3 regions of the Kyrpidia sp. genome follow, and region 3 is predicted to be linked to each of the others. Evidence: riboswitches for the same ligand, from Rfam matches in the RefSeq annotation. Region 3 holds a riboswitch; each other region holds the start of a gene.
What was found. Region 3 has a riboswitch for cobalamin ahead of K6T64_RS10135 (HoxN/HupN/NixA family nickel/cobalt transporter). Riboswitches for the same ligand answer to the same signal wherever they lie in the genome.
Positions count from the first base shown of each region.

Region 1: it holds a riboswitch for cobalamin, as region 3 does, so the genes downstream of both, K6T64_RS08090 (energy-coupling factor ABC transporter permease) here and K6T64_RS10135 (HoxN/HupN/NixA family nickel/cobalt transporter) in region 3, are expected to answer to the same signal.
Region 2: it holds a riboswitch for cobalamin, as region 3 does, so the genes downstream of both, K6T64_RS01575 (ABC transporter substrate-binding protein) here and K6T64_RS10135 (HoxN/HupN/NixA family nickel/cobalt transporter) in region 3, are expected to answer to the same signal.

Region 1 is NZ_JAILZZ010000016.1:45,156-56,298, forward strand. It holds gene K6T64_RS08065 (right-handed parallel beta-helix repeat-containing protein) at 1-43, shown strand, start outside; gene K6T64_RS08070 (nitrous oxide reductase accessory protein NosL) at 48-608, shown strand; gene K6T64_RS08075 (ABC transporter permease) at 614-1,441, shown strand; gene K6T64_RS08080 (ABC transporter ATP-binding protein) at 1,443-2,207, shown strand; gene K6T64_RS08085 (bifunctional YncE family protein/alkaline phosphatase family protein) at 2,289-4,787, opposite strand; cobalamin riboswitch at 5,064-5,263, shown strand; gene K6T64_RS08090 (energy-coupling factor ABC transporter permease) at 5,494-6,237, shown strand; gene K6T64_RS08095 (energy-coupling factor ABC transporter substrate-binding protein) at 6,227-6,535, shown strand; gene cbiQ (cobalt ECF transporter T component CbiQ) at 6,522-7,307, shown strand; gene K6T64_RS08105 (energy-coupling factor ABC transporter ATP-binding protein) at 7,300-8,157, shown strand; gene bluB (5,6-dimethylbenzimidazole synthase) at 8,187-8,825, shown strand; gene K6T64_RS08115 (thiolase family protein) at 9,144-10,331, shown strand; partial or broken gene K6T64_RS08120 (AMP-binding protein) at 10,648-11,143, shown strand, end outside.
Region 2 is NZ_JAILZZ010000002.1:9,091-20,233, reverse strand. It holds gene K6T64_RS01590 (hypothetical protein) at 228-449, opposite strand; gene K6T64_RS01585 (ABC transporter ATP-binding protein) at 437-1,360, opposite strand; gene K6T64_RS01580 (FecCD family ABC transporter permease) at 1,411-2,439, opposite strand; gene K6T64_RS01575 (ABC transporter substrate-binding protein) at 2,449-3,420, opposite strand; cobalamin riboswitch at 3,640-3,819, opposite strand; gene K6T64_RS01570 (acyl-CoA dehydrogenase family protein) at 3,969-5,114, shown strand; gene recD2 (SF1B family DNA helicase RecD2) at 5,156-7,381, opposite strand; gene K6T64_RS01560 (alpha-galactosidase) at 7,378-8,193, opposite strand; gene pepF (oligoendopeptidase F) at 8,273-10,075, opposite strand; gene K6T64_RS01550 (sulfurtransferase) at 10,163-11,026, opposite strand; gene K6T64_RS01545 (dynamin family protein) at 11,043-11,143, opposite strand, start outside.
Region 3 is NZ_JAILZZ010000025.1:33,099-40,328, reverse strand. It holds gene K6T64_RS10140 (thioredoxin domain-containing protein) at 74-2,224, shown strand; cobalamin riboswitch at 2,283-2,464, shown strand; gene K6T64_RS10135 (HoxN/HupN/NixA family nickel/cobalt transporter) at 2,596-3,324, shown strand; gene yjbM (GTP diphosphokinase) at 3,418-4,233, shown strand; gene K6T64_RS10125 (B12-binding domain-containing radical SAM protein) at 4,245-6,053, shown strand; gene K6T64_RS10120 (tropomyosin) at 6,067-6,669, shown strand; gene cobK (precorrin-6A reductase) at 6,863-7,230, opposite strand, start outside.

The DNA of each region.
Region 1 (11,143 bases), on a different contig from region 3:
ACTGGGACTTTATCCATTCTTACACCATCGACCAGGGGTGTGAAAGCATGAAAATCAAACGGATGATCGGGATGCTGGCAGCGACCGCCGCCCTCAGTCTTGCCCTCGCGGGCTGCGGGAAACAAGCCGCCCAACCGGCGGCCATCGACCCCGCCGTGGACAAGTGTGCCGTCTGCCACATGACAGTCAAAGATGATCATTTTGCCACGGAGATCATTCTTACCGATGGACAGGCGCTAAAATTTGACGACCTCGGCTGCATGAACAAGTGGACCCAGCAAAATGGCACTTCTCAGGTTGCGCAGCGATTTGTCCGGGATTACAACAGCAGTCAATGGCTCAAATTCGAAGATGCCACTTATGTCTACGACCCGAATATCGTGACCCCCATGGCCTATAATGTCGTTTCCTTCCAGAATAAGGCCGATGCGGAAAACTTCCTGAAACAGTACCCGGGCGGGAACCTGTTTACGGCGGATCAGTTGGGGAGCCATAACTGGGCCCGCAACATGGAAATGATGAAAAAACTGAAAGAACAGATGCAGGGCAACATGAGCGGCGGCAGCATGAACGGAGGTAATATGAGCGGCGCGGGAATGGGGCACTAACCCAAGTGAGCGCTGTATGGATCATTGCCAAGCGGGAAATGAAGCTGGGGTACCGGAATCCCTGGGCATACTCATTTCTCGCTCTCTTCAGCGTGTTTAGCCTGGCTCTGGTTTTGATCCAGTCGAACCGGGCAGCCGGGCTGCCGGCGTATACCCATGCCACGGCGACGATGATGAACCTGATCCTCTATCTGCTGCCGATGATGACGCTGCTCTTAGGTGCTTTTTCCGTGACGGCCGAAAAGGAGGACGGCACCCGGGATCTGCTTTCGACTTATACTCTGTCTTCCAGGGCGTACATGGCGGGGAAATTTGTAGGCTTGGTCGCCGTTTTGGCGTCGATATTGGCTGCGGGGTTCGGGCTGTTCGGTCTGGTCGGGGCCTGGCTGGGGCAGGGGGTGACCCTGGCGGATCTGGCTCTGTTCCTGGGTTTTTCAGCGGCCATCCTGTTGTTGTACCTCGGGATTGCCCTCATGATCGGGGCCCTGGCGGCCAATCGCTGGCAGGCGCTGACCATGGGGGTCGGGGTGTGGTTTGTGACGGTGCTCGCCTGGCCAACCCTTCTCATTGCCTCGTTAAATCTCATGCCCCATAGCGCCGTAAAACCGATGTTGACCTTGCTCACGTTCTGTAATCCTGCCGAATTGGTCCGTCTGTTCACCGTCATCCAGCTCGGGGCCGGATCGATCCTCGGTCCGGCCTATGTCCAGTTGGTGGAAGGGGCGTCGGGGCCTTGGGGACCGGTGGTGATGGCGGGATTCGGATTGCTGTGGCTGGCGGTTTTTCAAACGCTCGCTGTGTGGGTCTGGGAGAGGGGGCGACGCCGTGGGTGAGATGGGCCTGGAGTGGGAAAAGATCTCAAAAACGATCCGCGGCAATATGGTGGTCCATCCTTTCAGCTTTCGGCTTCCGCCCGGACGGGTGTTGGCCCTTGCGGGCGGAAACGGTGCTGGCAAAAGTACGATCCTGCGCATGACGGTGGGCCTCCTGCGGCCGACGAGCGGGGTTATTCGAGTCAATGGGATTGAAACGGGTCGGCGGACCCGAGCTTATGTCGAACAGATCGGCTACATGCCGGATGATTTTTCCTTCTCCCCGGGTTTGACCGCCTGGGAGACCATTGCTTTTTTCGCGGGGCTCAAAGGGCTGGACCAGAAAAGAGCCCGGGATGTTTTGGAAATCGTCGGACTTGGGGCGGAGCGGGACAAGCGGGTTGGCCACTTTTCTAAGGGCATGCAGCAGCGACTGCTCTTCGCCCAAGCGATCCTGGCGGAGCCTCCCATCTTGGTGCTGGACGAGCCGACCAATGGCCTGGATCCGTATTGGGTGGACACCCTGGCAGAGCTCCTCGTCGGGGTCAAAAAGAGCGGGAGGTCGGTGGTGTTCTCGACGCACCAGCTCGATGTGGCCGAACAGGTGGCCGATGAGGTGATTTTTCTGAATCGGGGACGGGTGATCAGCTCGGGCGCGGTAGAATCTTTCCGCACCCGATACGGGGCCGGCGGTTTGGCGGCTGCTTTTGCCGAGTTGATTCGCAAAGAACCGGGCACTCGGGTGGCTTCGGAAGGGAGGGGACAACGGCGCGACGGTTCGGGGTGACGAACTGTTCGTAGAAATGATGAGAGAAGAAAGGGAGGGCCTCCGGTGGAAAGGACGGCCCTCAACCTTTATCCGGAGGGATTAATCGGCTGCTTCGGCAACACCGGCGCTGCCGTTGGCCGCATTGGGGCTACCGTCCGCCTCGCTTTTTTTCGGGTACGGTTGTCCCGGATGAGTCGCTGCCCATAGGACTTCATCCAATTTCTTGGGCGAGGCCACGTCTTCCTGGCTCCAGTCCATCTGTTCGGACACCATGGCCATGGGGGCATTGTGGCCGTTGCGGGCGTCGAGGGGATAGGTCGGGGGCACGGCGTCGTAGGGCGCAAAATCCGGATGGGTGGTGAAGGCGTTGATCATCGGCAGGGCCGCGGCGTCGTACTGGGTCATCGGCTTCATGCCGAGAATCAGTTCTATGGTCTTCAACATGGAGGCCGTATCGTAAAAAGTGCTATCCACGGCGCCGCCCCGTTGGGTATACGGGCTGATCACCAGCGCTTCGGTCCGGTGGGCGTCCACGTGGTCCAAGCCGTCCTGGGAATCGTCCTCGATCACGAAAATGGCCGTGTTTTTCCAATAGGGAGAATGGCTCACCGTATGGACGAGTTTTCCGAGGGCGTAGTCATTCTGGGCCACATAGGCCTGGGGTGTGAGGGCTCCAGGTTTGGTGCCCATGGTGTGGTCGTTCGGCAATCGAACGATCTCGAACTGAGGCAGATTTCCATTTTTCACGTATTGTTGAAATTCCTCATTCCACTTGTCAAAGCGGGTCAGGTCAGAGATGTTCAAATCCCAACCAGGATAATCGGGATCATAGTTTTGCCCGATGCTGGGGTCGGTGGGAACCCATTTGCCAGTCTTGGGGTCTTTCTCCACGAACTCCCCATAGTCCCGGAACGACACTCCGGACTTTGTCGCGTCATTCCAGATGAATCCATTTTGTGGGTAGGTCGCGGGGTTTGTGCCCTCGAAATCATATCCCCGGTTCCGGCCGCTGTAGTTGGCCAGCCAGTTTTTCTCTACGTAATCATTGGCTTCGGCGGCGGTGGACCAGTTGTGCCCGTCTGCGCTGACCTCGGCGTCGGTGTAGGTGTTGTCGAGGAGCACGAACTGGTTGGCCAACTTGTGAAGATTCGGGGTGATGTCCTTGCCGAATTCGGTCAGGGACGGGTCACTGTTGCCTTTGCCCATGTCGCCGAACACCTGGTCGTAGGTGCGATTTTCTTTGATGACATAGATCACGTGCTTAATCGGGGAATTCTGGCCGAGGAATCGGGGGATGGGAAACCGGTCCGTCCGGCCGTCACCAGGGCGCCCGTTGGACCCAGGCCCATAAGCGGGTTGATTGTTGCGCTTCACTTGCTCGGTGTAACGCAGGAGTTCGCCTGGGTTCGGGGCGTCAATGATGGAAAGAGTGCCGCTTATCATATTCCCGATATACTGCCCTTGAGTGTTGGGTCCGGCCCCGAGGCCCTTGGCGTTAATGACCAGGATCTGCTTTCCCCTGTCCGTTGTGTATACTCCAGTGGGGTACCAACCGGTGGGGATGAGGCCTTTGACATCAGCCCGGGCGGTGGGGGACCCTTTGCCGAGATCGACGACGGCGATGTCGTTGTTGCCGGCATTGGCCACGTAGAGGGTGCGGCCATCCGGGCTCACGGTGAGGGCATCCGGTTGGCTTCCGGGCAGGGCGCCTCGATAGGGAGCGAGGGAAATGGTCTGAACGACCTTTTGCCGGGAAGGGTCGATCACCGAGAGGGTATCACTGTCCGAGTTGGCCACATAGATCGCGCCGGTGCGGGGGTTCAGGGCCAGGGCATTCGGGTGAAGACCGACCTTGATGGTGGCCTGGGTCTGTAGGGTGTCCGGATCCAGAGCGGTCACCGTGTCTTCGCCCCAGTTGGTGACGTAAAGGGTTTTTCCGTCTTGGGAGAGAAGAGAGGTGTACGGGTATTGGCCGACGTTCCCCTGGGCCACCACCTTGCCCGTGGAGGTGTCGATTTTGACCACGGTATTATACAGGTTATTGACGACATACAAGAAGCCGCCGTCTGCCGAAACGGTCAGTCCCGCGGGATACGCATTTCCCTTTTGGTTATTGGCCTTGGGCCCCGGGGTTAGACCGATGAGCACAATGGGGGATTGCTCGGACAGTTGGCCGTCGCGAAGCTGGAACACGCGGATCTTGTTGTTACCGCCTGCCGAGGCGTACAGCGTCTTTCCGTCCGGGCTAAAAGCCACGCCGAGATAGAGGGCTTCCGGAGACTTGTAGGGTATGGTCTGAATGACCTTTTGCTGTTTGAGATCAATGACTTGAAGGGACTGGGTGCCTTGCCCGTCGTTCGAGACCACCAGGTATCGACCGTCTGGGCTGAGGGCGCCACCCATCGGGAAATCTCCCAGGGTGACCTGCTTCCCAGCGGGGGTCACGACCCAGTCGTAGGAGGTGACCGCGGTGCCATTTGATTGAGGCCCGGCCTCCCGGGCCCATGCGGATCCCGGTGCTAAGCCGGTCCCTAACATGAGCGCAGCCATGGCTGCACCCGCCACCCACCTTTTTCGTGCAATCCTCCGCTCCTTCATGCGCCTCTCCTCCTTGTTTTGTTGATTCTTCCAACGCCCGGCAATTACCGGACATGTCCTATGATAGACCCGGCGTGTAAAGATAGAAACGTTATAAATCTGAAGATTGTGTAATGTTTGTGGGTCATAGTACTGCGAAAAAAGGATCATGTGACGCATGCTTGACAGACCATACAATCGTCAGTAAACTGTTTTCAACGAAACCCGGCTTGGTGGGCGGGTGACGTATCTGTACAGTTGCAGTGTTGGAGCGTGAGAGATCGTTCTTTTCTTAACAATTTCATACCTGGAACGGGTGCCCGAGGCCATTGTTCGGAAAGAGCGCTGGCTCGGGAAAACGGGAAGTCGGGTGCAAGTCCCGCGCGGTCCCGCCACTGTAACGAGGAACTGCCTTACATGGCGCCACTGGGAAACTGGGAAGGCGTAGGGCAGTGATGAATCGAAGCCAGGATACCGGCCCGTTTCCAAAAGAACTCTACCCTACGAGGTATAGGGGGTGGTTCACTGTGAGGCGATCGCACCGTTCTTTGCCTGGTGTCCTCTGCTTGATGCGGGATTTCGCAGGACTGGCCGGAGCACAGAAAAGCAGGTCTTTGAGCGGTGATGAATGGTCCGGATGTTTGAAAACCCCTTAACATGTTCGTGGTTAAGGGGTTTTGCTATGTCCTGAAGAAAACAAGACGGTCGAAGATTTGGGGGAGTGAAGATGGTCAGGTGGGTTATTCTGGTTCTGTTTATGGCCTTTTGGCTCCCGCGCCAAGCTTATGCCATGCACATTATGGAAGGCTATCTTCCCTTGGGTTGGTGTCTTTTTTGGGCGGTGCTATGTCTGCCCGCTTTAATCCTCGGGACTCGTTCTTTACAAAAACAAGCCGGAGACAATCTGAAGATGAAGCTTGTATTGGCGCTTTCGGCGGCCTTTGCTTTTGTGCTGTCGGCTCTCAAACTCCCATCGGTCACAGGAAGCAGTTCACATCCGACCGGAGTGGGTCTGGGGGCTGTTTTGTTCGGTCCTATGGCGATGAGTGTCGTCGGTTGCATCATCCTATTGTTTCAGGCGTTGCTCCTGGCCCATGGCGGGATCACGACCCTTGGCGCCAACACGTTCTCCATGGCCGTTGTCGGGCCCACAGTGTCCTATCTTGTATTCCGTGTGGTCCATAAATATGGATTCGGGCGAGGAGTAGCTGTATTTCTTGCCGCCGCTTTGGGTGACTTATCGACATATGTCACGACGTCGTTCCAGTTGGCTTTAGCGTTTCCCGCCCCTATCGGGGGAGTAGCGGCATCATTTTGGAAATTCGCATCGATTTTTGCCGTCACCCAGGTTCCGCTCGCCGTCAGCGAAGGGCTGCTCACGGTTATCATGGTGAACTGGGTGATGAAATACAATCCCGAGGTTCTGAGCCGAGCGATGAACCTGGCTGAGGAGGCGCACCATGAGGCATAACCATCATCGGCGTTGGGGGAAAAATGGATTTCTCGGTTTATTGGCGGTCGCTTTAGCGGCATTGCCGTTATTGACTCTCAGAACAGCGGAGTTCCAAGGATCGGATGATCAAGGGAAGGAGATGGTACACCAACTGGATCCGAACTACCGGCCCTGGTTTTCCCCTTTATGGGAACCCCCGGGCAGTGAGATCGAGAGTTTGCTGTTTTCCCTCCAGGCAGCCTTGGGTGCCGGGGTTGTCGGCTATTCCATTGGCTATCTTCATGCCCGCAGAAGGGATCGCCATGAGTCCGGTTGATCGATGGGCCCATGCCAACCGGTGGCGCAGGCTCCATCCGCTGCAAAAAACAGTTTTTGCCGCGGCTTTGGGAGGAAGTGCGTTTGTCTTTCCAACGCCGGTAGCGGCGATTATACCTGTGATCGCGGGACTTTTCCTGAGATACGGGGCCGGGATCCCCATACGGGCGTTCCTTCGCTTCATGGCGCTGCCGTTGTCGTTTTTGTCGCTTGGTGCGATCCCGCTCTTGGTTCAAGTACAGCCTTCAGGACTTCCCCTTGTTTGCTCGATGGATGGAATCCCCGGCTGGTGGATTGGAGTGAACGGAGAAGGGGTTCGGACGGCGGTGACCGTGTGGGTCAGGGCGCTGGCCGTAACCTCTTCGATGTACGTCCTGGCGCTTACCACGCCGGTGCCGGATCTCGTGGACATGTTGCGCCGGGTGAACGTGCCCGAGATTCTCTTGGAAGTGATGCATCTCATGTATCGCTATTTGTTTATTCTCATGGAAATGGCTCAACAAACGTATGTGGCTCAGTCCTCTCGGCTGGGGTATCGGTCATGGAGCCGGAGCTTGTCTTCCCTTGGTCGTCTGGGGGCGGCGTTGGCCGTCAAGAGCCGACTGGAGGTGGAGGATCTGTACCGAGCACTGATCTCGCGGGGGTACCGCGGGCGACTGACCGTCCTGCCGCCTCCATGGGCGGTGTGTCTCAAAACCGCCGCCTGGATGGGCGCGGCCGTGGTGGGTCTGGCGGTTGCGGCTTGGCTTGTGGGGAGGCGGTTGCATGGATAAGCCGACCTTCGCATTAGAAGGCGTCGAGTATAACTATGAAGATGGAACCCAAGCTCTGCAGGGCGTATCCCTAGGTATTGAACGCGGAAAAAAAGTCGCTTTTCTTGGTTCCAACGGTGCGGGAAAATCGACGTTATTCCTGCATTTGAACGGGATTTTGCGCCCGTTTCGCGGCCGAATCCTTTTTCGGGGGCAGGAGGTTCGGTACGCCCGCAAAGAGCTTGCTCGACTGCGAGCCAAGGTCGGGATCGTCTTTCAGAACCCGGATCGACAAGTTGTGATCGGTCATGTATGGGAGGATGTGTCTTTTGGGCCTATGAACTTGGGGTTGTCCCCGCCTGAAGTTGAGGCGAGGGTGGAGGAGGCACTCAACATCACCGGACTTTGGGATCTGCGGGACAAGGCCGTGCATCTCCTCAGTTACGGCCAAAAAAAGCGGGTTGCGTTGGCCGGAGTTTTGGCCATGAAACCGGAAGTGATGATTCTCGATGAGCCCACCGCTTCCCTCGACCCTGGACAGGTTCACGCGTTGCTCGAATTGTTAGAGCGTTTACACCGTCAAGGAATCCAAATCGTTCTGTCGACCCACGATGTGGACTTTGCCTATGCGTGGGCGGATTGGGTCGTGATCATGCATGCCGGGCGCGTTCTCGCCGAGGGCTTGCCGAAGGATGTGTTCAGTGACACGGACATTCTGAAAAGGGCATCTCTGACGAAACCGGTGTTGTGGAGGGTCTGGGAGGAATTGAACAAAGCGGGTCTGTATGATGGTGGGCCCCCCAGAACGGTGGAAGAACTGTCTGCGCCTATTGCCCGAGCGGCGGCCGATAGGCGCCCGACCTTCGGGTAATGCGGCAATCAGGGAAAGGTGGAAATACCGTGTTTACCGATACGGAAAGACAAGCACTTTACAAAGTCATCCGAACACGCCGTGATGTTCGATCGTTTCTTCCCGACCCCATTCCACAAGACAAGCTCGATCGCATATTGGAGGCGGCCCATCATGCACCCTCGGTGGGTTTTATGCAACCGTGGAATTTTATCTTAATTACAGACCAAGAAGTGAAAGAGCGCCTGTCTTGGGCTGCTGACAAGGAACGCCGTGCTCTCGCGATTCACTATGAAGACGACCGGAAGGATCTTTTTCTCAGTCTCAAGGTGGAGGCATTGCGGGAAGCCCCACTGACCATTTGTGTGACCTGCGATCCGACCCGGGGGGGCGATCACGTTCTCGGGAGGAACTCGATACCTGAAACGGATATCCTGTCTACGGCGTGTGCCATTCAAAATATGTGGCTGGCGGCTTGTGCCGAAGGGCTGGCGATGGGATGGGTCAGTTTTTATAAGAAAACAGATATTCGCAGCATCCTTTCGATTCCACCCCACATTGATCCAGTGGCCCTCCTGTCGGTTGGCTATACCGATCATTATCCGCCCATGCCTCTCTTGGAAATGGTGGGATGGGAGAAGCGACGGCCGCTTGATTCACTGATCTTTAGGAACAAGTGGGGACTGTAGCCCGTCACGTCAACAAGGGTTGTTGTCGTGTGCCACCAGTGGCATCGCTAGGTGCCCACGAAACGGCTGAGTTCGCCCAGTGGACGCGATTCGGCAAACTTGCCGGTGGAACGAAAATGGATCGGGGACCAGGCGTTGGGTGTAGGGCACAAAGACATTGGTCAGCGCAGAAAATGTTGTCGCATACGAACGACCGGTCGTCTCCTCGGCAAAAATGCGGTAAGATAGAGTTGGACGTGCCGGTTTTGGCAGGTGTACTGTCCGACTTCTCGAAATAAATATGAGGGTGTTTGAAAATGTCATGAGGAGGAATCCGTGATGCGCGAAGCGGTGATCGTTGATGCAATCCGCACCCCCATCGGCCGGAGGAAGGGGAGTCTGGCCCAGGTCCATCCGGTGGATCTGTTGGGCGGGGTGTTGAAACAGTTGGTGAGTCGCAACGGACTCGACGCCGCGGCGGTGGACGATGTGATCGTCGGCTGCGTGGATCAGGTGGGGGAACAATCGGTCAACATCGGGCGCAATGCCTGGTTGTCCGCGGGGTTGCCCGAGTCGGTGCCGGCGGTGACCATCGACCGTCAGTGCGGTTCGAGCTTGCAGGCGCTGCATTTTGCCGCCCAGGGCGTCATGGCGGGGGTGTATGACATCGCCATTGCCGCCGGGGTAGAGTCAATGACCCGGGTCCCGATGATGAGCACCATCGGGGTGCATGGGGTCCCCATGACCCGCGACCTTCAAGAGCGATACCGGATGGACCGGTGGAACCGGCAATTTTTCGACCAGGCTTTGGGGGCCGAGATGATCGCCAAACAGTGGGGATTCACCCGGGAGGATCTCGACCGCTTTGGACTGAGGAGTCATGAGCTCGCGACAAAAGCCCGGCAGAAGGGGTGTTTTGCCCGGGAGATCGTGCCGGTTCAAGTTCCGGTGCCCGACGCCCCGGGCGAATACAGGACTTTTGCGGAGGACGAGGGGATCCGTCCGGATACGAGCCTTGAGAAGATGCTGGCCCTGCCCCCAGCTTTTGAGGACTTGGAACTCATCACCGCGGGCAACGCCAGCCAGATCTCGGACGGGGCGAGCGCGGCCCTGGTCATGAGCCGGGAGATGGCGGAGCGCCTCGGGCTTCGGCCCAGGGCCCGGTTTGTCGCCTTTGCGGCGGTGGGGGTGGATCCGGTGACGATGCTGACCGGCCCGATTCCGGCGACGCAGAAGGTGCTCGATCGGGCCGGCCTGAAAGTGGAGGATATCGATCTGTTTGAGGTGAACGAGGCTTTCGCGTCGGTGGTGCTGGCCTGGCAGAAAGAGATCGGAGCGCCCTGGGATAAAGTCAATGTCCACGGCGGGGCTGTGGCCATCGGGCATCCCCTCGGAGCTACCGGTACCCGGATCACCGCCACGCTGCTCAATGGGCTGGAGGAGCGCAAAGGGCGCTACGGACTCATGGCGATTTGTGAAGGCGGCGGGATGGCCAACGCCACGATTATCGAGCGTATTCCGGAATGATCGGGGCTTCGGGGCGGTGAACGCCGGCTGTGGATTTGAGTGACTGGTTCGGGAGGCCCGGGATGGGACCGCCGGGCCCCCGTTGTCGCTCGGGGGCCAGGCGCGGGAGGTTTGGGACCTCCGGGGTGGCGGTCATCGGCCGCCGGCCCCGGGCTCTACCGGGTCGCTGCTCCGGGATGTGGCGAGGCTACCGCTCGTGGCTGCTCCGGGCTCCACTCCCGGGGTGCCGGCTCAGGTTTGTTCCGGGGGCGCCGGCCCGGGATTGCACCCCAGGCTTCGCGTTTCGCGATATGGTCGTCAAAATGGAGGGAAAGTCGTGATTCTCGCATCACCGGAACGAATTCGCGAATATACGGCGGAGGGGTACTGGGGCACGGAGACCCTCTGGGACCGATTCCGCCAGTACGCCCGGGCCCACCCGGACCGGGTGGCTTTGGTGGACCCGCCCAACAAAGAAGAATTGGTGGGTTTTTACCCGGAGAGGCTGACGTATCGGGAGTTGGAGCAAGCCGTGGGGGCCGTGGCCCAAGCTTTGGTGGACCGGGGCCTGCGGAAAGACGATGTGGTGATGGTTCAGCTTCCGAACGTGTGGGAGTTGGCGATGCTTTACTTGGCCGTCGCCCGGGCGGGGGGTGTGATCGCCCCGATTCCCGTTCAGTGGCGGGCCAAGGAGTTCAGCTATATCGCCGGCCTCACCGAAGCCGCCATGTTCATCACCACCCGCCAGTTTCGCGGTTTCAGCGGCTTGGACATGGCCCGGCAACTTCAAGGACAGTTGCCCGCCCTGCGGGAGATTCTGACTCTGGAAGACG
Region 2 (11,143 bases), on a different contig from region 3:
ACCCTCTTGATGAAGGCCGCGGCGCATTTTTTCCATTAGAAATGATCGCCCACTCATCTTTCCGGAGGTCTCCGATACCCGGGGATTCCGGGATCTGCATCACCCCATTTTTGACCTGAATCGGCTGGGCGCCCTATCACCCCTTACCCAAATGATGCGCCCGGTTACCCTGATTCCCGGGGCGCATCCGTTTGACACCGATTTGAAGGCATGGCGGCGGGTGCACCTCACCCCCGCTTAAACCGGATGCTCCTCGCTTTTTCGTTGGTCCGTTCCCACACCCACCCCTGGGCTTCCCAGTCAGCGATAGTTTGTCGAATCGCTTCCTCAGACCACTGATCGGCAGGCAAATACACCACCTTGCCGCGAATGTGGTTGGTCCAAATATACCCCCCGACAAAAAGGATCGTCAGGCCGAGAAAAACAGATAGAAGAATCAAGAATTGCATGACATTCGTTCCTTTCTATTGCCGCCGGGCATCGCGTCCGGTGTTGTCGCCCATTGTGCGCCACCTCGTCCGCCTGCACTGCTCCACCCCTGGACACCCAAAGCGCTCCAGGGCGGGGCCGGCAGCAGGATCTGAGGCACCCCCGCATCCGGGTGGCGCAAGACCCGGGGTCGAATGCCGTACACCGACTCGATGTGATCTTCGGTCAGCACCTCCGCCGGCGATCCATAGGCCTCGGTGCTCCCGGCCCTCAACAACAAAGTCCTGTGTGCGTAGAGTGCAGCGAGATTGAGATCGTGAAGCACGAGAATCACCGCCGGCCTCCTGCCTTCCCTTCCCCGCCCCGCCGTGCCCCCGCATACGAGGTTCAGAATCTGCATTTGGTGGCCAATGTCGAGGAAAGTGGTGGGCTCGTCCAAGATGAGCACGTCGGGCTCCTGGGCCAACACCATCGCCAGAGCCACGATCTGCCGTTGGCCGCCACTCAGATGGTTCACGGTCACCCCGGCGAGATCATTCAGCCCGGTTTCCCACAAAATTCGTTCAACCACCTGCCGGTCGTGGTTTGTTTCGCCGCGCCACGGCCTCAAGTGCGGATGGCGCCCCATCATGACCGTATCGTACACCGAAAACCCGCCGGCCACCAGGGGGGTCTGGGGCAATACCGCCATCCGCCGGGCCAACTGCCTTCTGGAATACGACGATACCGGCACTCCGTCCAGACTCACCCGGCCGCGATCCGGGGGCTCTATCCCCGTCACCAGGCGGACCAAGGTGCTCTTGCCCGCCCCATTCGGCCCGATTATCGCCAGGACCGTCCCCGGGGTCACGGAAAACGAAACATCCCGGAGAACCTCCCGGTCTCCGTATGATTTACAAAGCCCGATCGCTTCTAATCTCGCCCCGTCCATCTCGCGCCCCCTTCTCCGCACCCCAATTCGTCGACCCGGCCGACCCCTCGCTACCGCCCCTGCCGGTGAAGCAGATACGCAAAAAATGGCGCCCCGCAAAAAGCGGTGATCGCCCCGATGGGGATCTCTTGCCCGGGAACCAAGGTGCGGGCGGCGTTATCCGCCCAGAGTAAAAACACGCCGCCCCCCAGGGCAGACAGCGGCAGCAAGGTACGGTGGTCCGGTCCAGCCAGGATGCGAAGCACATGAGGGACCACCAAGCCGACAAACCCGATGATCCCGGCTACGGACACCGCTGCCGCCGTCATGAGGGAGGACGCCCCCAAAATCACCAGCCGGGCAGCCCCCACGTCCACCCCGAGATGTGCCGCTTCCTCTTCACCCAGGGTCAGGACATTCAGGTTCCGCGCTTCCCACCAAACCATCGTCAACCCCAGGACAGTGGCGGGAACCAAACTCCAGATCAGCCGGGGATCCCGATTGGCCAGGCTTCCCAACAGCCATAGCATCACATTGGGCAGTCGGTTTGATGCGGCCACCATCAACACGGTGAGGATGGCTCCAAAAAACGATTGGACCACTACCCCGGCGAGAATCAGCGTATTGTTCCGGGAACCCGGCCCCCGGATCGAGCCCAGCCAAAACACCGCCGCCAACCCGACAAGGCCGCCGACAAAAGCCAGCCCCGGGACGGCGAACAAGCCGTACAGGCCCACCTGTCCCCCGAACAGAATACCCGCCACCGCCCCCAGGGCCGCCCCGGAAGACACGCCGAGGATAAAAGGGTCCGCCAGGGGGTTGCGTAACACCCCTTGATAAGCCGCGCCCGCGGCCCCGAGAGCCGCCCCGACCAAAAGGGCCAGAACCGCCCGGGGGAAGCGGATCTCCCATACCACCGCCTGAACCCAGCCCCCGGCAGCCTCCGGGGCTTTGGCACCCGGTCCCGCCAGTATCGCCCGCCAGAGGCTGTCCAGATCCGTGGCGGTCGGTCCGATGGCCACACTGGCGGCCAGGGACACGGCGACGGCGGCCAACCAGACCCCGACCCACATCCATGACCGACGACGATCTTTTCTCATGGCTGCGGCTCAGGGTTGGAACAACTGCGGATAGAAGAGCTTGGCCAGGGTTTCCGCTCCGTCGACGATCCGGGGGCCCGGGCGACTCACCAAGTCCGAGTCGACGGAATACACCCGGTTATTGCGCACGGCATCCACGACTTGCCATCCGGGCCGCTGTTTCGGCTTGTCCACGGCATCCGGCACGTAATATCCGTAGGTCACCACGATCACCTGGGGATTCTTTTGCATCAGCATTTCGGCGTTCATCGGCTGCCACCCGTTTAGATCCGACGCCACGTTGATGCCTCCGGCCAGACGGATCAGCTCGTCCATAAACGTGTGGCTCCCCGCCGTATATAATTGGTTCGGATCGGCCTCCACGTAGACCCTCACCCGTTTGTCCGGTGGGATTTGCGACACTTTGGCCGCAATGGCCGAAGCTTTGGCCTTCATTTGATTGACCAAGGCCGCGGCCTGGGATGTACGGTTCGTGATCTCGCCCAGTGCCTGGATAGTCTGATAGACCGCCTCCAGACTTTGAGGGTCGTACATCACGGCGGTCAGCCCAGCGTTTCTCACCGTCTGAACAATGCTCTCATTGTGAGAACCGAGCACCACCAGGTCGGGGTGAAGGGCCACCAGCCGCTCGATGGGCGGGTTCAATCCGTCCAGGACCGCTTCCACCTTTTTTTGAACCCCCGGAGGATAGTTGTCCCACGTCGTGACGCCCACCACCCTCCGATCCAGACCCAGGGCAAACAGGATCTCCGTATGACTGGGGATCAAAGAGACGATCCGCCGGGGTTCCCGGGCAATGGTCACCGATGTCCCGCTGTCATCTTTGATCGTGAGCGGATAGTGGGTGACTGCCGGCGGACTCGCCCCTCCTTGGGGCGACGCGGAAGGAGCCGCCCCAGTTCCGCAGGAAGAAAGAATCAAGATCACCGCGAAAAGAACGAGGACCGTCCAGAACTTTCGCTTCCCATCCATTCGGACCATGTCCGAGCCTCCCTCATCTCCGAATGTGCCTTCTCCTCCGGGGGAGGGGCCGGGGAAAGGCTGTCTCCGAAGCAGGGCCGGGATATGCCCGGCCGGGCTCTTGACTGATTCCCGAAGCCCAAAAAGAAAACCCGGCTTTCGCCGGGGCGATACTGTTCGGGCGGCAGGGTCTTCACGTCCTTCCCCTCGCCGCCTCCCCCCGGCCTTTCCGCGAAGGCCCCTCGGGAGTTCGACCGGGTAGGTCTCCTGGCTTCCGGGTCTTCGCGCGCTTTCGCCTTCCCCGCGATGGGCGAGTGGCATCTTGAAAACGCACTCTCCGGTTACAGTGGCGGGACCGCCCGGGATTCTCACCCGGTTCCCCGTTACGCCCCGAAGGGCACCCGGCCTGTCTCCGTTGCACAATACATGAATCCGCATCCCCAGTATAACGACTCCCGCCTTGCCCGGCAAGCTGGCCTCCTTCTCAAACGACCGTTTGGATGATATACTCAACCTGTCCCCGAAGCCTCGGAGAGCAATCCCATTCACACGAAAGGAGACACGGCACCATGCATCCATTCACCCGCGAGCATGATGAACTGCGCAGTGCCATTCGGCAATTCCTGCAGAAAGAGATCGCCCCCCATGTCGACGAGTGGGAGCGGGCGGAGCAGGTGCCCCGGACCGTGCTGCGCAAGATGGGCGAACTCGGCTATTTTGGCTTGAATATTGCGGAAGAGTATGGAGGAAGTGGGGAAAATCCCTTGGCGGAAGCAGTGCTGCATGAAGAACTCGGCCGGCTCAACGCCTCGGGATTCGCCAATACCGTGGGCGTCCACATCGGCATCGCCATGCGCCCGGTCTATCGCTTCGGCACCGAAGAACAAAAACAAGCCTATGTGGTCCCCGGGGTTCAAGGAGAAAAAATCGGGGCCTTGGCCATCACCGAACCCGGGGCGGGATCGGACGTGGCGGCCATCAGCACCCGGGCGGTGCGGGAAGGCGACAGTTACGTCCTTTCCGGAAACAAAATTTTTATCACCAACGGGGTCTATGCGGATTTTTACGTGGTGGCGGCAAAAACCGATCCCCAGGCAGGGCATCGGGGTGTGACCTTATTTATCGTCGAGCGGGATGACGCAGGATTTCACGTGCAGCGCAAGTTAGAAAAAGTAGGAAACCACGCTTCGGATACGGCAGAACTCTTTTTCGATGAGTGCCGAATTCCTGCACACCGCAAGCTCGGGGAGGAAAATAAAGGATTTTATCTGGTGATGCACAATTTTCAATGGGAAAGGCTGATGATCGCCCTGCAAACCCTGGGGACCGCCCAGGCGGCCTTAGATATGGCTGTGGAGTACGCGAAAACCCGTCAGCAGTTCGGCGGTCCCCTCACCCAGTTCCAGGTCATTCGCCACCGGTTGGTCGACATGGCGGTGGAGGTGGAAAAGGCGCGCCAGTTGACCTATCACGCCCTGGACCTGTTCGCCCAAGGGGTGGATGCAGTGGCTGAAACCTCCATGGCCAAGCTCACCGCCACGGAAACGGCCTGCAAAGTGGCGGATGAAGCGCTGCAGATTCACGGCGGATATGGGTACGTCAACGAATATCCGATCCAGCGGGCTTGGCGGGACATGCGCGTAACCCGGATCTACGGCGGAACGAGCGAAATCATGAAAGAGATTATCGCCAAGCGAATGGGGCTTCTCCCCTAAAAGCAGCGGAGAGGGGGATGTGACCAGACCCTCAACGGTGGTCACGGATCCCCCGGATCTGCCCCTCGCCCCCTGCTGTATACTTGAATCTTCTCGGTCAGCCGGGTGTTGCGCAACACCGGCCGAGTGTTGCGCACCGCCAGGCCCAGGGCCCGGGGCATGCCGATCAACCCACAGAGTTTCTTCGCCCGGGTGATCCCCGTATAGAGGAGATTTCGGTACAAGAGGATGTAGTGGCTCGTGGTCATGGGGATCAGCACCACGGGATATTCGCCGCCCTGGCTTTTGTGAATCGTAATCGCATAGGCGTGGCGCAACTGATCCCACTCATCCCGTTCGTATTCGTGCAGGGCGTCGCCGAATCGAATCAGCAACACGCCTTCCTCGGGATCCACGTCTTCGATCACGCCGATTTCGCCGTTAAACACCTCTTTCTCATAATCGTTGCGCATCTGTATCACTTTGTCGCCCACCCGCCAGGCCCGCTCGCCTTTGCGACCGAAGGGGATTTCCTTTTTGCCCATCTGCCGGGGGTTCATCAGCTGCTGCAGTCGAATGTTCAACGCCTCGGTGCCAAGCTCCCCCTTTTTAGTGGGACTCAGCACCTGGATGTCGGCAGGCGAGTAGCCCTCAGCCAGGAGATTTTGCACCGCCTGCTCCAGACGAACGGCGATGGCCGCATTCGTTTCAGCCGTCGTGGCCCCGGATACCTCGACAAACCAAAAGTCCCCGCCCTGGCGGGGCAACTCCCCTTGGAGCACCCGGTGGGCATTGACCACGATGTTGCTCTCCCTGGCCTGTCGGAAAATCACATCGAGCCGGACGCTCGGTACTCCGGCCTGAATCAGGTCGTGCAACACATGCCCCGGACCCACCGACGGCAATTGGTCCACATCCCCGACCAGAATCACCCCGGCGTCCCCGGCGGCCCGGACCAATTTGTCCGCCAACAGGATATCCATCATGGACGTCTCATCGACGATAATCAGGTCATAGGGGAGGGGATTCTCCTCGTCAAACTGAGCGATTCCCTCCACCCGCATGCCCAGGAGACGGTGCACTGTAGCAGCCGAAAATCCCGAGACTTCTTCCAGCCTTCGGGCGGCCCGGCCCGTGGGCGCCGCCATGCCCACCTTGGTCTGGGGATTCAATTGTTGCCGGCACCAGAGGATCGCCCGAACCGTCGTGGTCTTCCCGGTTCCCGGCCCTCCGGTCAGAATCAACAGCGGACTGGCCATGGCGGTTCGAACCGCTTCCCGCTGGGTGAACGACAGGGTCACCCCGGACTCCCGCTCATAAGACTGGATCAAATCATCCAGCCCGGCTGAATGCAGAGCGGCCACCCGGAGCCGATCCGCCGCCCACCGGGCCACCTGTTCCTCGGCTTCCCACAAAGACGCCAGATAGACCCGATCCTCTTCTTGCCGGATCTGCCCCTCCCGCGCCAAGGTCCCGGCGGCTTCCTCGAACTGATCGGCCTCCCACGGATCCCCGTCTATGCCGGCCAGCATCTCCGCCGTCTTCGCCAGCCAAAAGGCCCGGTCTAACCAACAGTGGCCTTCGGTGGTTGAGCCCGCCAGGGTATGCAACAGCGCACTTTGAAGGCGAAACGGACTGTCGGCCGGGATGCCCAACCTCCGGGCGACCCCGTCCGCCTGGCCAAACCCGATGCCGGCCACCCCCGCCAAGAGGTACGGATTGCGCCGGATATCCTCAAGACACCCTTCCCCCAACACTCGGTATACCCGCATGGCGGCACCCGGGCTAATGCCCAGGGCCATCAATTGCCCGAGCACCTTTTGGACCCCGTGATGGGCCCGGACCTGCTGGACGATCGACTGCGCCTTCTCCGGCGACAACCCTTGAATCCCCGCCAAGGCTGCCTCCCCGTGATCGAGGATGGCATCCACCGCCCCGGGGCCGAGGGCGGCGACGATCCTTCGGGCCACTCGCCTGCCCACCCCCTCCAAGCGCCGGAACAACTGGATGGCCACCTCCCGGTCGGTGGGCACCGGTTTACTCCATCCCGTAACCTGAAGTTGCCGGCCGTAGCGCGGATGCTCCGTCCAGTGCCCCGTCACCTCCAGGGCCTCCCCTTCGCCTTGGGAAAAATATACATACCCTGTACAACTGATCACGCCCCCGGAGGTTTTCAGGCGGAACACGGCAAATCCCGTCTCTTCATTTCGGAAGACCACCCGCTCCACCGTACCGGAAGCGGTCACCTCCTCGGCTTCCGGGCGGGCCAATCGATCCTCTCCGTTCAACCGACCAGCGCCTCCTGAATGCGCCGCAATTTGTCCAAATCGTTCTCATAAGCAATGAGGACCCCGTCCGCATAGGCCGCCCCCACCCGGGCGGCCTTCACCAGTTTCGCCTCTTCAACGCCGAGACCATAGAGCTCCAGATACCAGGGGTGCCCCCCGAGCCGATCTTGGAATCCTTGGGCCAGGACTTCCAGCCAGTACGTCGTCGTGTAAGCCAGATCATAGATGGGCACCACAAACACGTCCACCCACTGCTTCATCCGGTCCACGTCGATGCCGAATCGCCTCTCCAGATGCCCGGGATAAGGATCGGGAAACAGTGTAAAATACAGCTTCCCGGCCACCGACGACCGCGCCCGGGCGACAAAATCCGCTAACCTAGCCATCCGATAGGTCTCCAGGTCCAGGCCGGCTTTCCGGCGTCCGGCCTCGCAGGCCGCGCACTGACAGTAACCTTCCCGGGCAAAGGTCACATCGTCCAGCCGAAAGCCCTCTGGACCCGACTGCGCCGCCGCGTCCCTCACCCACTCCAGGGCCAGGGCCTCCACTTCGGGCCGGCTCGGACAAAGGCAGTCCCAGTCAAAATATGGCTGGTCTCTCGTCGCCCGCTGTCCTCCCGGACCCACCTGGACCCACTCGGGATGCGCTTTTGCCACCCGATTGTCGGCAAAACAACTCACCATAGGAATCGATCCCGCCACCGGCTCCCGGTGAGCCCCGCCGACGTCTTTGACTTCCCAGAAAGCCGGCCGGAACTGGCCGACGTGATCCGCATACCGGGTGACCACCCCGAACACCTTTTGATTCCCCATTCTCGCACCTCCGCGCCGTCCCGCACCGGGCGGGATCATCCCCTTCTACCGCCCTGGCGATCTGTGCGGTTTCCCGGCCTCAGGACCCGGCAAAACTTTTTTCCAACTCGGCCACCGTTTCCTCAAACACCTGCAGCGCCTGGCGCACCGGTTCAGGGGATCTCATATCCACCCCGGCCTTCGCCAAGACCTCCAGGGGATAGTCGGAACTCCCGGCGGACAGGAAATCGAGATAACGCCGGACGGCCGGCTCCCCTTCCTCCAGAATCCGCCTTGACAAGGCCGTGGCCGCCGAGAAGCCCGTGGCGTATTTGTACACGTAGAATGCTGTGTAAAAGTGCGGAATCCGGGCCCATTCCCAGGCAATCTGTTCATCGATCACCGTTTCGGCCCCGTAGTAGGTTTCATTCAGCCGACGATACGTGTCGCACATCCAGTCTGAAGTCAGGGCGTGGCCCGCTTCCACCGCCTCGTGGGTGAGCTTTTCGAACTCCGCAAACATCACCTGGCGAAACACCGTGGTGCGGAATTGCTCGAGGTGGTGGTTCAACAAATACCTCCGCATCGCCTCATCCGGAGTATTTTTTAAGAGATGATGCAGCAGCAACGATTCGTTGCAGGTCGATGCAACTTCGGCGACAAAGATGGAGTACCCGCCGTACACGTACGGTTGATGCGCATACGTATAATGGCTGTGCATCGCGTGGCCCATTTCGTGGGCGAGGGTGAACACGTTGTCGATGTTCGGCTGCCAATTCAACAGCACGTAAGGATGGGTGCCGTACGCCCCCCATGAATAGGCACCCCCTCGCTTGCCCCGGTTCTCGTGAACATCGACCCAGCGAGAGGCGAAAGCATCCCGCATCACGCCGAGGTACTCCTCCCCCATGGGCGCAAGCCCTTCCAACACCGTCTTTTTCGCCTCATCGAAGGAGACCTCCCGGTGGATCTCGGGCACGAGGGGCACATACAGATCGTACATGTGTAGATCATTTAGGCCCAGCACTTTTTTGCGCAAGCGCAGGTATCGGTGAAGGGCCGGCAAAAACTCGTGCACGGCGGCGATCAAGCTGTCGTACACCTCCACCGGCACCCGGTCGTCGTCCAGAGCCGCTTCCAGGGAAGAGCCGTATTTCCTCACCCGGGCGTAAAAGACATCTTTTTTGACACTGGCGTGATACGTCGCTGACAGGGTGTTCAGACGCTCTTTGTACGCCGCATAAAAAGCGGTAAAAGCGTCTTGCCGCACCCGGCGGTCCTGGCTCTCCAGGAACTGACTGTAGCGGCCTTTGGTCAATTCCACCTCCTGGCCCTGCTCGTCCCGGATCGTCGGCAGACGCAGGTCCGCGTCGTCCACCATACTGAAAATCGTCGTCGGGCCCTGGGCGATTTCGCTGACCTGAGCGAGGATGGCCTCTTCTGCCGCTGAGAGCACATGGGGCTTTCGCCGGAGAATATCGTCCAGTTTGTGTCGATACAGGGCCAAATCCGAGTGACTGTCGATGTAGCCCTGCACGACCCCGGCATCCCCGGCGAGAATCTCGGGCACGACAAAGGAGAAGGCCCCTGCCAAGCGGGCGGCGAGCCCCTGGGCCCGGTCAGCCAGGGCGAGATATGTACTGTTGGTGGTATCCTCGTCTTTGCGCATATGGGAATAGGCATAAAGCCTTTCCAACTTGAGGGATAGATCGTCTTCCAGGCGAAGGACGGCGAGGAGGGTCTCCGCCGATTCCAAGACCCGCCCGCGAAAAGCCTCCACTTCCCCTAAGCGGCTCTGCACATCCTGAAACTCCCGCTCCCAGGCCTGATCATCGGGATACAGATCTTCCAGTTTCCACGTATCCTCCACCGGAATTTCCGCCCGTGACCGCACTGTCGTCATTCGGATCCCTCCCGTCGATTTTGCAAACCTTTCTTTTCGGCCGACACCTCTAGTGTAACGCCAGAGCGGGGATGAATGCGGAAACTGTCAAGGCTTGGGGCCCCGAGCCACCGGGCGGCCGGGGTCCGCGCACCACTCGCTCCAACTGCCCACATACACCCGGGCACCGGAGATCCCGGCGATTTCCAGAGCCAACAGGTTGGCACAGGCGGTTACCCCAGAACCGCAATAGACGATAAGTTCCCGCTCTCCAGTGACGCCGGAGAACCGGCGGCGCTGCTGTTCGGGACTTTTCCACCGCCCGTCCTCGTCGACGCCGTCTTTCCAGTAGATGTTGACAGCCCCGGGGATATGACCGCCCACCGGATCAATGGTCTCCTGTTCCCCAGTGTACCGCTCGGGCGCCCGGGAGTCGATCAAGAGGGCCCCAGGGGCTTGCCCAGATACCACCCGGGACACGTACTCGGCGTCCACCATCATCTCCGGTCGCACCCGGGGGACGAAACTCGCCGGGGATGGCGTCGGAATCTCCAGGGTAACCGGATACCCCGCCTTTTGCCACTCCGCATAGCCGCCATCCAACACCCGAACCTGCTCATGACCAAGGTAGCGAAGCGTCCACCACAACCGGGCTGCGAATTCACCGGTTTGGTCGTCGTAGGCCACAACTACAGTCCCGGCGCCGATCCCCGCCTTGCTGAACACCCGGGCCAGCCGGTCCGGGTCCGCCAATGGGTGGCGCCCACCCTGTCCTTTCGGTCCGCACAGATCGCGCTCCAGGTGAAGGTACACCGCACCAGGAATGTGCCCCTCGCGATACCGCGCCTCCCCGGCGTCCGGCTCGTTCAACGTAAACCGGCAGTCTATCACGGCCACATCCGGGCTTCCGATCCGCTCTTTTAGCCACTGGACGCTCACCAGAGGCCCACCGTTCAAAGACCCTGTACTCATCTCACGTCCCCCTCTCTCATACAGTTGACCAAGGCCGAGGTAAGCGGCGTAAAGCTTCCTCCAAGCGTTCGGGCGGCAAGGTGTGATCCAGGGCGGCCATCATCCCGGCGGCGTACT
Region 3 (7,230 bases):
GATTGCCGCCGCAACCCGGATCCTTTCCTCATCAAGGGTCTTTGATCCTGTACAAAAATAAGGGGTGTTCCCCATGACAACAACTAATAAACCCAACCGCTTGGCCAGGGAAAAATCGCCATATCTGCTCCAGCACGCGTATAACCCAGTGGACTGGTTCCCTTGGTCCGAGGAGGCTTTTGAGAAGGCCAAGCAGGAAAATAAGCCTATTTTCTTGTCGATCGGATACAGCACCTGTCATTGGTGTCACGTCATGGAACGGGAATCCTTTGAAGATCCCGAGGTGGCGGAACTTCTGAACCGCCATTTTGTGGCGATTAAAGTGGACCGGGAGGAGCGGCCGGACGTCGACCATCTGTACATGGCCGCGTGCCAGGCCCTGACCGGGCAAGGAGGTTGGCCGCTCACCGTGTTCTTAACACCGGAAAAAGAACCCTTTTACGCCGGAACTTATTTTCCCAAGCGGAGTCGATATGGCCGCCCGGGGCTGATGGAACTGTTGACCCGGGTGGCGCAGTTGTGGGAAAAGGGGGCGGACCGCGTCAAAGACGCCGGGAGGCATCTCACCGGACAGATCGGGGAAGCTCTTGGACGGGCCGCTCAGGGAGAGGTGGATGCGGGAACGCTCACCCGGGCCTTCGAGCAGCTTTTAGCCAGCTATGACCACACCTTTGGCGGGTTTGGCCAAGCCCCGAAATTCCCCCGGCCCCACGATCTTTTGTTTTTGTTGCGGTACGGGGTGCGCAGCGGGCGGCGGGAGGCTTTCGATATGGTGCAGGGAACCCTCGAGGGGATGCGCCGAGGGGGGATCTGGGATCACGTCGGCTTTGGATTTGCCCGGTATTCCACCGACCGGCGTTGGCTCATCCCGCATTTTGAGAAGATGCTGTACGATAATGCCCTTCTTGTTCTGACCTATCTCGAAGCGTACCAAGCGTTGGGCGACCAGCGATGGGCGCAGACAGCCCGGGAGATAGTTACTTACGTGCGCCGGGAGATGACCGATCCCGGGGGTGGATTTTACTCGGCGGAAGATGCGGATTCAGAAGGGGAGGAAGGAAAATTTTACGTCTGGACGCCCCAGGAGATCACAGAAGCGGTGGGGCCGGAGGATGGTGAGGTTCTCTGCCGGTACTTTGGTGTGACGGAGGAGGGGAATTTTGAAGGCGGCCGATCGGTGTTGAATGAGATCGATACGGATGTCGATTTGCTGGCCCGGGAACTGGGAATGACTCCCGAAGAGATTGATGGGAAGGTCCGCCGGGGGCTGGAGATTCTGCGCTCGGTGCGGGATCGTCGGGTACACCCTCATAAAGACGATAAAATTCTCACCGCTTGGAACGGGCTGATGATCGCGGCCTTGGCCCGGGGGGCTCGAGTGCTCGGGGATGCGGACTATCTGGTATCCGCCCGGCGGGCGGCGGAGTGGCTGTGGCGGACTTTGCGCCAGGGGGATGGCAGGCTGTTGGCGAGGTATCGGGATGGCGAAGCGGGGATCCTGGGTTATTTGGACGACTACGCCTTTTATATCTGGGGTTTGTTGGAGTTGTACCAGGCCGGCGGAGATGTGGCGTGGCTGCGGCGGGCGATTCGGCTGGCGCAAGATGTGCGGACGTTGTTTTGGGATGAGAATGAGGGGGGCTGTTTTCTGACCGGGTCGGATGCGGAGGCGCTTTGGTCCCGGCCCAAGACGGCGGAGGACGGAGCCCTGCCTTCCGGAAACTCCGTCCTGGCCCTGGACCTGCTGTGGCTAGGCCGCCTGACGGGGGATCCGGCCTGGGAGCGGTGGGCGGAGGCCCAGCTTCGGGCTTTTGCCGGGGCGGTGTCCCGTTATCCTGCCGGATACACGTTTTTCTTGACGGCCTGGGATTTCGCCGTGGGGCCTTCCGAGGAGATCGTGGTGGCCGAACCGGTTCGCGATGAAGCGGGGGACAGCGGGGAGGGTTTCGTCGGGGGACCGCAGGCTCAGGGCTCTTTTGCCGCGGCCCGCTGGCCGGCAGAAGTTCGGCGCCTGTATCTCCCCCGGGCTCTGTGGGTGGTGAGGCCGGATGGCGCGGAGGGGGATCGGGTGTCGGAGGTGTTGCCCCGGGTGAGTGGCCACCGGTCGAAGGGTGGGGAGACCCAGGTGTACATCTGTCGGGGAAATGCCTGTGAGCGCCCGGTGCTTTGGGCGGAGGCCCTTCAGCGGCTGCAAAGCATTGGCTCCGGGTTTGTGGAGGAGTAGATTCCCGTTTCGGGATCTTTTTCTTAAAGACGGAACTGTAGTATACTTTGGACGACGGACAATGGATGGAAGACAGGGTGCGCCTGATCGGCGCTGAAAAGGGAAGTCCGGTGCAAGTCCGGCGCGGTCCCGCCACTGTGATGGGGAGCGATCCGCAGGGGTCATTGGGCACGTTGCCTGAGAAGACGCGGAAAGGTGAAGATCCTCAGCCAGGAGACCTGCCCTGTCCGACAACCGGCCGCACACCTACGCGGATAGGGGGGCGCGAACATGGTCGTGGTGTTTTCTATGGAGAACACTCCCGGGCGGCGCTCGGGGGGCATTTTTGTGTTTGGAGCCGGATTCGACGGGCGGAAGCGGGGTGGCCGGTCATGACGATCTCGGTGGTGGCCCTCGGCGGATTGGCGCTGGTCCTCGGATTTCGGCATGGAATTGATTGGGATCACGTGGCGGCGATTACGGACTTGATTGCCGGAGGAACCCACCGGCTTCGGGGTCTTTTTTTTGCGATGTTGTATGCCCTCGGCCATGGGACGGTGGTTCTGTTGCTCGGGATTCCGGTCATCGTCGCGGACGTTCACGTGCCGGGGTGGCTGGGGCGTGTCATGGAACCGGTGGTGGGGGCGACGTTGATCGCCCTGGGCGGCTGGGTGTTGGTGATGTTGTTCACGGGACGGCATGAGCTTGCGGTCCGGAGCCGCTGGATGCTGTTGTACCAAGGGGTGCGGCGGGGGTGGAGACGGCTCTGGCGCAAAGATTCCGGGGGCGCCGACCCGGAGTTGGGGGCGGGTGGAGCCTTTACCGTCGGGGTGATTCACGGGGCCGGGGCCGAAACGCCCACCCAATTGATGGTATTCGCTGCGGCGATGCAGGCCGGGGGGCGCACGGCCGCCCTGGGGGTATTTTTCCTGTTCGTGGCGGGCATGCTGGTGGCCAATCTTTTGATTTCCCTGTTGACGATGATGGGGTACGGACTGGCGGGGCGACGGATGGGCTGGAGGGTGGTCTTGGCGGGCTGTACATCGGTATACAGTGTGGTGGTGGGCATCGTGTTTTTGATCGGTCAAGCCGTAGGATTGCCGAGCCTGGCGGGTCCTTGAACAGCGTGTTCATCCCTTGGAGGACGAACCGGAATTCCGGTATGATAAAGGGAGGACGTTGGTCCGCGAAAGTTCCGGCCCACGGGGCCTGGGGTGGTGAATAGGCGCGTGCACACCATTGACTGGGATCGGTTTTTGTTGCCCTATGAGCAGGCTGTTGAAGAGCTCAAGGTGAAGTTTCGCAGTATCCGGAATGAACTCAAGCGAAAGGAAGAGTATTCGCCCATCGAGTTTGTGACCGGGCGGCTGAAGAAAGTCTCCAGCATCCTCGATAAAGCGGCCCGGTTGGGCATCCCCCTTGAACGGGTGGAAGAGGTGCCCGATATCGCCGGTATTCGCATCATGTGTCAGTTTGTCGACGACATTGATCGGGTGGTCCAGCTCATTCGCCAGCGGGACGGCAGGGACATGGAGATCGTGGAGGAACGCGATTATATTCGGCACCAAAAGGACAGCGGCTATCGCAGCTACCATATCATTATTCGGTACCCCATCCAAACGGCCGAAGGGGAAAAAAAGCTGCTCGCGGAAATTCAGGTCCGAACCTTGGCGATGAACTTCTGGGCGACCATCGAACATTCCCTGAACTATAAATACAAAGGCAATCTGCCGACCCAAGTTCGGGAGCGCCTCCGGGCGGCCGCCGAGGCGGCGTTTCAGCTAGATCGGGAGATGTCCGAGATTCGCGAAGAAATCAAGCAGGCCCAGCGGCTGTTTGAAAGGAAGTCGAATTTGGTTTCCTCGATTCTGAGGGATCTGGAACAATTGGAATCCTCGGGACAGGTGGAGATGGCGACGGCCTTTCAGGAACGGCTGCACGGGTTGGCGGGAGATTTTGAAGGCCTGCGGCAGTTGGCGGAAGAAGTCAAAGAGTGGCTGGTGCAAAGTGGAACCGGCATTACGCACTAGGGGGGGTCGGAGTGAAGGTCCTGCTCGCGGCGCTGAACGCGAAATTCATTCACTCTTCCTTGGCGCTTCGCTATCTTCGGGCCGCGGCGGAAGGGGAGTTCGACGTACTGCTCCGGGAGTTCACCATCAAGGACGATCCGTTGCGGGTTTTGTCCGAGGTGGTGGGCGACCGCCCGGAGGTCGTCGGATTTTCCTGTTATATTTGGAATGTCGTTGAAACACTGAAAATCGTGCGCCTCTTGAAAAAAGTGTCTCCGGCTACACGGGTGGTGTTAGGGGGACCGGAGGTCTCTTATGACACCTGGGAGTGGATGGAAAAGTGGCCGGAGGTGGACGCCATCGTCATCGGAGAAGGGGAGGCAACGTTTATGGAGTTGCTCCGGGCCTGGAGGGACGGAGGCGATCTTGGCGAGATCGCTGGCCTGGCCTTCCGCGAGGGGGACCGGGTGAAGATTGCGCCTCGCCGGGGCTGGATTGAACCTTTGGACGCGATCCCCTCTCCTTACCGGGGCCACCTGGAGGAGTTGGACAATCGGATTGTGTACTTCGAGGCTTCCCGGGGGTGTCCGTTTCATTGCCAGTTCTGCCTGTCGTCCATCGATGATGCGGTGCGGTATTTTTCATTGCAGCGGGTCAAAGAAGACTTGGCCCGGTTGATCGATTACGGCGTTTCACAAATTAAATTCGTGGACCGAACGTTCAATTTGAAAAAAGATTATGCCTTGGAGTTGTTTCAGTTTTTGGCCCGGTACCCCGGGCGGACGGTGTTTCAGTTTGAAATCACGGCAGATATCCTGCGCCCGGAGATCGTGGAGTTTTTGGCGGCGGAAGCGCCGCCCGGACGGTTTCGTTTTGAGATCGGGGTCCAGTCGACAAACGAGGAGACGAACCGACTGATTCGGCGGATTCAGCGGTTCGATCGGTTGGCCGGCACGGTGAGGCGGTTGCGGGAGTCCGGTCGGGTGGTGCAGCACTTGGACTTGATCGCCGGGCTGCCCCGGGAAGATTACCGGTCGTTCCGCAAAACCTTCGACGATGTGTACGCCTTGGAACCGGACGAGCTGCAACTCGGGTTTCTCAAACTACTGCGGGGAACGGGGCTCAGGGCTCGGGCGGCGGAGTTCGGGTACGTGTACATGGACGAGCCCCCCTATGAGGTGCTGGCCAACGACGTGTTGCCCTACGAGGACGTCCGGCGGATCAAGCGGGTCGAGGATATGGTGGACAAATATTGGAATTCGCACTGGATGGATCACACCCTGCGGTATCTGAGGGCCTGGGAGTTTTCCAGTGCCTTTGATTTGTATCAGGAACTGGGGGATTACTGGGATCGGCAGGGGTACGGGACGTTGGGATATCAGCCCGAGGATCTGTTTCTGCGCATGCGCGATTTTTTGCGCGACAAGGGTCTCAGGCGGCCCATGGTGGCGGAGGATCTGTTAAAAATCGATTATCTGTTGACACGCCGGGTTCGTCCGCGGTCCCCCTGGTGGGTGCCGACCCTGGACAAAGGGGGGGTGCTGGGGTGGGCCCGGAGGTTGGCCGAACGGCCGGAGATTCTGGGCCCGGAGTTTGCCCGGCTGGAACTGGGGGAGACGGCGTTGTTGAAACACGCCGTCTTGGAGTGGGTGAGTTTCGATGCGAGCGCATGGATTCAGGAACGACAGCTCGCGGGGGTCGGGGATCCCCATCTGGCGGTGGTGGTGTATCCTCCCGGTGGACAGGAGTTTCCGGGTTCGGTGTCGAAGTGGAAGGGGAGGCCGATGTTGTTTGTGGCAGCTCAGATGAACGCGGAAGATGCGGCCGACACCCACAGATGAGGAGTGGTGCCGGATGGACGATCGTCACGTCAACGAGGTTCTGGAGGTCATTCTTCAAGAGGTTCGGAGTTTGCATGGGCGATTCGACCGGATGGAAGCGCGAGTTGATAGAATCGACCAGCGCTTGGATGCGGTGGAGCAGCGCTTGGATGCGGTGGAACAGCGCCTGGGTGCAGTCGAGCAGCGCCTGGACGCGATGGAGCAGCGTTTGGACGCGGTGGAACAGCGCCTGGATGCGGTCGAGCAGCGCCTGGACGCGATGGAGCAGCGTTTGGACGCGGTGGAACAGCGCCTGGATGCGGTGGAGCAGCGCTTGGATGCGGTGGAGCAGCGCTTGGACGCGGTCGAACGCCGCTTGGATGTGGTCGAGAGCCGGTTGTCCACTGTCGAAGAGCGGGTGAGAGATGTGGACTGCCGGGTCGTACATGTCGAGCATATCTTGGAAGAATTTCCGCATATGCGCCAGGCCGTTTTGGAGATCGACGCCAGAACCATCGGTATCGATCAGCGGCTGCAACACGTCGAAACGAACATGGTTACGAAAGCGGATTTGGCTTTTTACGATCGCAAAATCGGCGAGCACGATCGGGAGATTTATATGATGAAGAATCGATGATCGGCGAGATGCCGAGAAGACCGCCCTGGAAACGGAGATGATGTGGACGACGCCCGGTTGAAGGCTCAGGCGGTGCGAGATCTCAAAAGGAGCTTCTGGGCATCCGCCCTGTCCCTTTCGATCGTTGTGGCTGCGATCGGCCGGGTGATCAAGGGGATCCAGCGGTTGGTGCGAAGTGGAAACGGCCGCCCCCCTAAAGCAGGCGGTCCAGTGTTTCCAGTACTTCGCCGGCGCTGTGGCACAGGTGCTCATATTGAATGCCCGGACGGCAGATCACGATAGTATGAATGCCGCGGTCCAGAGCGGGTTGAATTTTTTCCATGACGCTGCCTTCAGAGCCGCTCTCCTTGGTGACCAGGGTGGTCACGCCGAAATGTTCATAGAAGGCCGCATTGAGCGTCGAGGTGTACGGACCCTGCATGGCCACGATGTTTCGCTGAGGAATGCCGAGGGCGGTGCAGGTGCGCATATTTTCCTCGGTGGGGAGAATGCGGCAGATCATCCGGATGGTCGGGTCTTTCAACAGGACTTCGGCGAAGATGGGCAGGGTTTTGCTGCCGG